2 regions of the Bradyrhizobium sp. CCBAU 25360 genome follow, and region 2 is predicted to be linked to the other one. Evidence: predicted binding sites of a transcription regulator. Region 2 holds the regulator's gene; the other holds the start of a gene.
The links. Region 2 encodes LexA, which represses DNA repair genes until DNA is damaged. Its sites were predicted from a motif close to TGTTCNNNNTGTGTTCNG; they were not measured.
Positions count from the first base shown of each region.

Region 1: the regulator LexA is predicted to act here: its motif matches at 2,907-2,924, upstream of ruvC (crossover junction endodeoxyribonuclease RuvC).

Region 1 covers NZ_LBJA01000039.1:214,056-218,608, reverse strand. Annotated here, with positions in the region: gene XH81_RS18730 (hypothetical protein) at 1-429, opposite strand, end outside; gene ruvB (Holliday junction branch migration DNA helicase RuvB) at 551-1,585, opposite strand; gene ruvA (Holliday junction branch migration protein RuvA) at 1,735-2,352, opposite strand; gene ruvC (crossover junction endodeoxyribonuclease RuvC) at 2,349-2,876, opposite strand; gene XH81_RS18710 (YebC/PmpR family DNA-binding transcriptional regulator) at 3,106-3,852, opposite strand; gene XH81_RS18705 (methyl-accepting chemotaxis protein) at 4,062-4,553, shown strand, end outside.
Region 2 covers NZ_LBJA01000036.1:47,112-51,664, reverse strand. Annotated here, with positions in the region: gene XH81_RS13165 (HAD-IA family hydrolase) at 1-345, shown strand, start outside; gene XH81_RS13160 (hypothetical protein) at 515-721, shown strand; gene XH81_RS13155 (molybdopterin molybdotransferase MoeA) at 945-2,156, shown strand; gene lexA (transcriptional repressor LexA) at 2,333-3,034, shown strand; gene XH81_RS13145 (hypothetical protein) at 3,596-4,030, shown strand; gene XH81_RS13140 (GAF domain-containing protein) at 4,247-4,553, shown strand, end outside.

The DNA.
Region 1 (4,553 bases), on a different contig from region 2:
CTCGGTCATGAAAAACAGATCGTAGGCAGGGATTTGCAGCAGCCAGGCCGCGCTCGCCAGACCGACGATCCAAATGCTCTTAGGCGTCGACAGCTCTCTCCAGGCCTTCTTGCGGCTCCACAACATGAAGCCAAGCATCGTCACCCCGGACGCAGCCAGCCCTGCGCCAGCATCGAAGAGGCCCCACTTGCTGGTACGCAAATTATTCATAGACCTGTACCAGTCCTCATCGCTACATCGCCGATCCGGGCTGGCGTTCGGAACGCCGGGCACACACTCCTGCCCGGTCCTGATCCGCTCCACAGCGGCAACGTCGGTGTATGCAGGTGTCGCGATGCCGATGGCGACCAGCAGGAAGCCGACCGTAGTTATGGAGAGAACGAGACATGCGAGCCGATAGCGTCTCGATCCGAAGCAATCTTCAACCACGCTATCCCTCTGGCTCGCAATCGACGGCAATACAGCTCAAGCGGTGGGACACCCTACGAAGGGATATCATCACCCTTCATTCTAGCAAAAATCGGATGATATCGTGCAGATATTGCGCAGATCAGTCGTCGCTGTCGTCCGCGCCGAACAGGCCAAACTGCGCCGCCGCATCCCGCGAGGGCTCGGCGATGCCGAGATGTCGGAAGGCGTGCGAGGTGAGCAGACGGCCGCGCGGAGTACGCTGCAGATAGCCGCACTGGATCAGGTAGGGCTCGATGATGTCCTCGATCGCATCGCGCGGCTCGGACAGCGCAGCGGCCATGGTCTCGACGCCGACCGGGCCGCCGCCATAGTTCATCGCGATGGTCGTGAGATAGCGGCGGTCCATCGCGTCGAGGCCCGCAGCGTCGACCTCGAGCGCGCTCAGCGCGTGGTCGGCAATCTTGCGATCGATCCTGTCGGCATCGGCCGCCGAAGCGAAATCGCGCACGCGCCGCAACAGACGGCCGGCGATGCGCGGCGTGCCGCGCGCGCGGCGCGCGATCTCGTTGGCACCGTCCGCGCTCATGCCGACATTGAGCACGCGCGCGCCGCGGGTGACGATGCTTTCGAGTTCCTCGATGGTGTAGAAGTTGAGACGGACCGGAATGCCGAAACGATCGCGCAAGGGATTGGTCAGGAGACCCGCGCGCGTGGTGGCGCCGACGAGGGTGAATTTCGACAGCTCGATCTTGACTGAGCGCGCCGCCGGGCCCTCGCCGATGATGAGGTCGAGCTGAAAATCCTCCATCGCGGGATAGAGCACCTCTTCCACCGCCGGACTGAGGCGATGGATCTCGTCGATGAAGAGCACGTCGCGCTCCTCGAGATTGGTCAGCAGCGCGGCGAGATCGCCGGCCTTGGCGATGACGGGACCCGACGTGGCGCGAAAGCCGACACCGAGCTCCTTCGCCACGATCTGCGCCAGCGTGGTCTTGCCGAGGCCCGGGGGACCTACGAACAGCACGTGATCCAGCGCCTCGCCGCGCTTGCGGGCCGCCTCGATGAAGATCGAGAGGTTCTTGCGCGCCTGCTGCTGGCCGACGAAATCGGATAGCGATTGCGGGCGCAGCGCCGTGTCGCCGACATCGTCACTGCGGCGCTCGGGCGACACCATGCGGTTGGCCTTGGGATCGCTCACTCAGCGAACTCCACGTAGGGTGGGCAAAGGCGCGCTTCGCGCCGTGCCCACCATGACTTCGATCGATTGAAAGATGGTGGGCACGCTGCGCTTTGCCCACCCTACCAGACCGACCATTGTCGCGCTCACTTCGCCAGTTCCTTCAGGCCGAGCCGGATGAGCTGCGCCGTCTCGGCGCCCTCACCCGCACTGCGCGAGGCCGACGCAATCGCGGCGGCGGCCTGCGGCTGGCCGTAGCCGAGATTGACCAGTGCCGAGATCGCGTCGGCGACGGGCCGCGGTGCGCGCTGGTCGTCGACGGCGCCGGCAAGATGCACCACCGCCGGATCGACATTGGCGAAGGCCGGCGCCTTGTCCTTCAATTCTGTGACGATGCGCTCGGCGACCTTGGGGCCGACCCCGGGCGTACGCGCCACCGCCGCCTTGTCGCGCAGCGCAATCGCATTGGCGAGGTCGGAAGGCGCCAGCGTGCCGAGCACGGCGAGTGCGACCTTGGCGCCGACGCCCTGCACGGTCTGGAGCAGGCGAAACCATTCCCGCTCCTGGTCGGTGCGAAAGCCGAACAGCTTGATCTGGTCCTCACGGACATAGGTCTCGATCGACAGCACGGCGGCCTCGCCCGGCGAGGGCAGATGCTGCAGCGTGCGCGAGGAGCAATGCACCTGATAGCCGACGCCGCCGACGTCGAGGATCACGAAATCCTCGCCGTAGGAATCGATCAGGCCCTTGAGCTTGCCGATCATAACCCCGCCACCTTCAGCCTCAGCGCGGTGCTCTGGCGGTGATGGGCGTGGGTGATGGCGATGGCGAGCGCGTCGGCGGCATCCGCTGACGGCGGCTCGGCCTTGGGCAGCAAGATCTTCAGCATCATCGCGATCTGTTGCTTGTCGGCATGGCCGGCGCCGACCACCGTCTTCTTGACCTGGTTCGGCGCGTATTCGGCGACAGAGATGCCGAACATCGCGGGCGCCAGCATGGCGACGCCGCGGGCCTGGCCGAGCTTCAGCGTCGCAACGCCGTCCTTGTTGACGAAGGTCTGCTCGACCGCGGCTTCCATCGGCCTGTGGCCGGACAGCACGGACGCGAGCCCCTCATGGATCGCGAGCAGCCGGCTCGCCAGCGGCAAATCGTCCGGTGGTTCCACCGAGCCGCAGGCGACGTAGATCAGACGGTTGCCCTCAGCCTCGATCACGCCCCAGCCGGTGCGGCGCAGGCCGGGGTCGATGCCGATGATGCGAACGGGGCCACGAATCGGGAGCACGGTCATGGGCCAGTGATAGCGGCTGGCCGTCGTGGGGGAAACAGAAACAGAACGGAAGTAACAGGGGAAGTGGGATATCGTCAGTGAGGCGGGAATTGTTGCCCGCCACGACGCGCGCCGTCATCCCCGCGAAAGCGGGGAATCCAGTACGCCGCGGCTTCTCCGTATCTCGCCGGCTTCGCTGGAATACTGGGTCGCCCGGTCAAGCCGGGCGACGACAGCGGAGGGTGAGGTCCTACCCGCCCATCTTCGCGACCAGCGCGTCCGACACCTCGAAATTGGCGTAGACGTGCTGGACGTCGTCGTGCTCGTTCAGCAGATCCATCAGCTTGAGCAGCTTCTCGCCGGTCTCGTCGTCGACCGCGACCGTGTTCTGCGGCTTCCAGATCAGCGCGGCCTTGCGCGGCTCGCCGAACTTGGCCTCCAGCGCCTTGGCGACGTCGCGATAGCCCTCGGTCGAGGCATAGATCTCGTGACCGGCTTCGCCGGAGACGACGTCGTCGGCGCCGGCCTCGATCGCCGCATCGAGCATGGCGTCGTCGGAGGCCACGCTGCGGTCGTATTCGATGATTCCGGTGCGATCGAACATGAAGGACACCGAGCCGGTTTCGCCGAGATTGCCGCCCGACTTGGTGAAGAAGGAGCGGATGTCGGAGGCGGCGCGGTTGCGGTTGTCGGTCAGCGCCTCGACGATGACGGCGACGCCGCCGGGGCCATAGCCCTCGTAGCGGATCTCGTCATAGTTCTCGCCCTCATTGCCGAGCGCTTTCTTGACGGCGCGCTCGATATTGTCCTTCGGCATGTTCTCCTGGCGCGCCGCGATGATGGCGGCGCGCAGGCGGGGGTTCATGTTGGGGTCGGGCGTGCCCAGCTTGGCCGCGACGGTGATTTCCCGCGCCAGCTTGCCGAACAGCTTCGACTTCTGGGCATCCTGCCGCCCCTTGCGGTGCATGATGTTCTTGAATTGGGAATGTCCGGCCATGCGTGGTCTCTCGGGGGTCTCTTGGAAGCGTACGCCAATGAGGGTGGGAAACGCGGCCTTATAGGCCGCCAACCCACCGGAATGAAAGGGTCTCGGATACTTTAAGGTAACACCGTACAGGCCCCTGCCTAGAGGTGAGGCATCGTTAACCCTGACTTCATTCCAGCCTGCGAAAATAACCTCCGAGCGTCCCCGACAAGAGAGACCTGATGGCATTCGGACTATTTCGGAAGCGTCTGCCGGATATGGCCGCGCCGGTGGCAGCCGCAGAGGCCGCGCCGCCGGTGACCCAGTCCGAGCCCGCCCCAGCCGAAGGTGATTCGGCGCGGGAGATCCTGGAATTACTGGAACTCGAGCTCGGCGCGATGATCCGCCAGCTCGAGCGCGCCGCCAATTCGGTGGCGGGCGGCGCCGAAGCGACCGCATCGACGCTTGCCGCCATCCGCGACCGCACCGACGCCCTGACCGGCCGGACCAATGCCGCGCAATCGACCGCCTCGACCTTCGCCCATGCCGCCGACAAGTTCACCCAGTCCGCGCTGGGGATCGGAGCGCAGGTTCGCGAGGCCGGCAAGCTCGCCGACGAGGCCAGCGCCGCGGCGCAGGAAGCCCGCGCCAATGTCGATCGCTTGCGCGAATCCTCCGCCGCCATCGGCAATGTCGTCAACCTGATCGCGCAGATCGCGCGGCAGACGACGCTG
Region 2 (4,553 bases):
GAGATGCCTGATATCGCCGAGCTGCTGCCGCGCGCGGCGAAACAGATGCCGCTCTATGCCTTCTCCAACACCAACCGGCCGCATGTTGACTATTTCTCGAAGGAATATGGCGAACTGCTCGGCCATTTCCGCGCGCTGTATCTGTCGTCCAGCATCGGCCTGCGCAAACCCGACGCGGAAGCCTTCGACCATGTCGTCGCCGCGATCGGCGTGCCCGCAGCACGTATCGTGTTCTTCGACGACCTCGCCGAGAACATCGAAGGCGCGCGGTCGCGCGGGCTGACGGCGGTGCATGTGACGTCGCCGCGCGACGTCGAGAACGCCTTGAAGGCATTGGGCATCTGACGATCTCCGCTCATCGGGAGGCGCCAACGTCGGGCAGCCTTCCCGGACCCAATTTTGCCCAAAATGAGGAACCAGAGCGCTTTGTGCATTTTTGTACGGAGTTCCGGGAACGGAATGGCCCCTTCCGGACTCTTGAGTCCGTTGGGACTTCTACACCGGACTTATGGACGTGCTGGGCAAAACCTATCTCACCAAGCAAGCCTCTCTCCTGCTTGAATTCGCAAGAACCACCTCGGATTCTGACCTTTCCGCCAAGCTGATCAGCAAGGCCGCCGACCTGAAATCCCAGGCCGATCCGCTGCCCGACAAGGATCAAGGGCCGAAGGCTCCCGACGTCGCGATGGACGACGGGCCGGACCGGCCGAGCGGGAGTTGAGCGATGCCGGCCGTGGCACTCGTCATTCTCGTCCTCGCCATCGCCACCCTCCTGCCGATCGGCCTCGTTCTCTGGATCATGCCACGCCAGGCCTGAGCCTGCCTTCGATCCAGGGCCGGAAAGCGGCAAGATAAATTGTGGCCGCATTTTTGCCTCTGCTCCCGCGCTCGGCTAGAAGACTGTCGGAACATTTCGTCCGAACGTGCCGAGCAGGAGTTTCGCCGTGGCCTTGATGCCGGTTTCCGACGCCCTTGCTGCGGTGCTGGCGGGTGCAGAGCCGCTGCCTGCAGAGATGGTTTCACTCGACGAAGCCTACCATCGCGTGCTCGCGCAGGACGTCGCTGCGCGGCGCACCCAACCGCCCCAGGCGATGTCGGCGATGGACGGCTACGCCGTGCGCGCGGCCGATGCGGCAACGATCGATTCCAGGCTGACGATGATCGGTGAGGTCGCAGCGGGCCGTCCGTTCACGGAAAGGGTCGGCGCCGGCGAAGCCGTGCGGATCTTCACCGGCGGCGTCGTTCCCGACGGCGCCGACGCAGTCGTGATCCAGGAGGACACGATCGCCGAGGGCAAGCACATAACGATCAAGGAAGCCGCGATCGTGGGTCGGCACATCCGCCCCGCCGGCGTTGATTTCCGCGAGGGTGACGTCCTCCTGCGCAAGGGAACCCGTCTGACAGAGCGCGATCTCGCCCTCGCCGCTGGAATGAATCACCCGCAACTCGCCGTCTGCCGTCGTCCGAAGGTCGCGATCCTCGCCACCGGCGATGAACTGGTGATGCCGGGCTCGACGCCCGGGCACGGCCAGATCGTCTATTCCAACGGCTATGCCCTGCACGCGCTCGCCCGCAGCGAGGGCGCCGAGACCATCGACCTCGGTGTTGCCGCGGATACGCTGGAGGCCACCACCGCCGGCATCCGCCGCGCGCGCGAAAGCGGCGCCGACGTCCTGGTCACGACCGGGGGCGCATCGGTCGGCGACCACGATCTGGTCCAGCAGGCGCTGAAGGACGAAGGCATCGCGTTGGCGTTCTGGAAGATCGCGATGCGGCCCGGCAAGCCGATGATGCACGGACGCTTAGGGACGATGGGCGTCATTGGCCTGCCCGGCAATCCCGCGTCGTCCTACGTGTGCGCCTTCCTGTTCATGGTGCCGCTGATTCGCGCGCTGTCGGGCCGTTCGGTGATTCATCACCATCGCGAGCGCGCCGTGCTGGGCCGCGATCTCGGCGCCAATGACCAGCGCGAGGATTATCTGCGCGCGCGCCTGGAGCCGCGCGACGACGGCACGCTCGTCGCCCTTCCCGTCAGCCATCAAGACTCCTCTCTGCTTGCGAATCTTGCTGCAGCACAGGTACTTCTCGTGCGCGCACCGTTTGCGCCAAAGGCCGAGGCCGGCAGCCCCTGCGAAGTGCTGCGGCTCCCCGTCTGAACTGCGCGGCCACACGCATTCCGCGAGTTTCGCTCTGTTCACGGTAAATTAAGCAGTTGCGGAACATGTATCGAACATATAGTGTCCGTTCATGATTTGTTTCGAGGATGTAGCGGCTTATCGCTGAACTCATCGTCTCGGAATCGAACGACATCAACCGGGGGACTTTGGTCGAGATGTTAACGCGCAAACAATACGAGCTTCTGCGGTTCATCAGCGAACGCTTGAAGGAAAGCGGCGTGCCGCCGTCCTTCGACGAGATGAAGGATGCGCTCGACCTGCGCTCGAAGTCAGGCATCCACCGCCTGATCACCGCACTCGAGGAGCGCGGCTTCATCCGCCGGCTGCCCAACCGCGCCCGGGCCATCGAAGTGATCAAGCTGCCGGAGCTCCAAGCTGCCGCCGGCAACCGACGCGGCTTCACGCCAAGTGTCATCGAGGGCAATCTCGGCAAGCTACGCGCGAGCTCCAGCCCGTCCGCGGACGAGGGCGAGCGGCCCGTTGCGGTGCCCGTGATGGGCCGCATCGCGGCCGGCACCCCCATCGAGGCGTTGCAGACCCGCAGCCACACCATCAGCGTGCCGCCGGACATGCTCGGCTCCGGCGAGCATTACGCGCTCGAAGTGCGCGGCGATTCCATGGTCGAGGCCGGCATCCTCGACGGCGACATGGCGCTGATCCAGCGCAACGAGAGCGCCGATACCGGCGACATCGTGGTGGCGCTGATCGACGACGAGGAAGCCACGCTCAAGCGCTTCCGCCGCCGCGGCGCCTCGATCGCGCTGGAGCCCGCCAATGCCGCTTACGAGGTGCGCATCCTACCGCCGAACCGCGTGAAGATTCAGGGCAAGCTGATCGGGCTTTACCGCAAGTACTGATACCGGAGTCTTCAGCGCCTCGCGCGCGCCTTCGGTCGGCATCGCCGATCAGAGATTGGAGCGGATGATGGTCCGCTCCGGCTGGATAGTCTTTCTGGTTCTGCACAGATTGTCCGGCCCCTCCCCCTTTTCGCGACATCCTCGGCAGGCCGCGGGAAGCAACATCGCTTCGCGGCCTTTCGAGTTCGAGGGGGACAGCCCAAATGCGCCGGATCGTTTGAGCGCAGCCGCAGCAACGCTGGTCGCATCATCATGTCGGCTAGGACACGGCCGTGATCCAGAAAATCCGCAACGACCGCAATGCAGCGCGCACGCAACCGAGCTGACGATACTCGGGCTGGCTGGTTTCGCCGGTCGTTGACGCGCGCCTGCCAAATGCACGGAAGCCGACTTTGTTCCTATCGAATTCGGAAAAGATGGAAAAGATAATGTGATCGGGGCTCGCGGATCCCAGCCGCAGATTTGCCTACAACCAAGCAGACCGTCACGTGCTTCCACTCTGGTAGGGGCCTGCGCCTCCAAAGGGGTGCGGGTCGCTATCTCTGCATAGAGGAGCACCCGATGTGTGACTACAGCCTGCATGCCGTCGCGACGCGCCCCGCAGAAGTCGGCGAGACGATCGTCACGACAACATTCCGCGGCACCTCGACGCGCGGCTTCGCCTCCGAAGCCGATCTCTCCGTCGCGGTCTGCCTGCTGCCGGGAACGGAGCTCGCCTTCGCCGATAACGTCCGTTACGACAACCGCTGGATCTGGACGCGCACCGTCAACTCCCGCGTCGGCAAGTTCGGCAAGATCGATCCGCACATTCCCGATCGCCATCATGATGCGATCGAATTCCCGGACGGCAAATCCGTGCTGGTGACGCAGCTCGTCGAGGGCCAGCGCGCAACCGTGCTGCAACTGCCGGTGACCCAGCCGATCGGCGAGCGCGAGCACAAGCCGCAGATCATCGCCGACAGTCGCCCGACGGTCACGCGACTGCCGATCGGCTGACGCCCTCCGGCCCGGCGGGTCCGGGGCCAGGATTGAAATGCCGTCGCCGGCCGATGCCGGCGAGCCCGGTGGGTTTGTGTTTCACGAAATTCGATCGGCGAGCGCCGCCGCACCTCGTCGCCGCACGAAGTTTGGGCCGTCCTGCCTGAATTTTGAACCTCCGCTCCGCAGCCAAATGACCGATGCTGTCGTGGTTTGAGGCGGCGGACACGCTCGATGAAAACCTTTATTCGCGTTGTTGAACTCTGGGTGCCTGACCGGACGCGCATGCGGCTGGAATTCGGCGGCGGCCTTTACGATGAAGGGCTGTCCGCGTTCAAGGCCGTCAGCGAAGAGCTGCACTTCGGATATGACGAGGGGCTTCCAGGCAAGACCTGGGCCTGCGGCCATCCCGTCATCCTCACGAAATTCGCCAACTCGTATTTCAAGCGGACCGATCAGGCCGTCGCCGCCGGCCTCACCTGCGGCGTGGCGGTGCCGGTGTTTGCAGGCGAATTTCTGCAAGCCGTGATGGTGCTGTTCT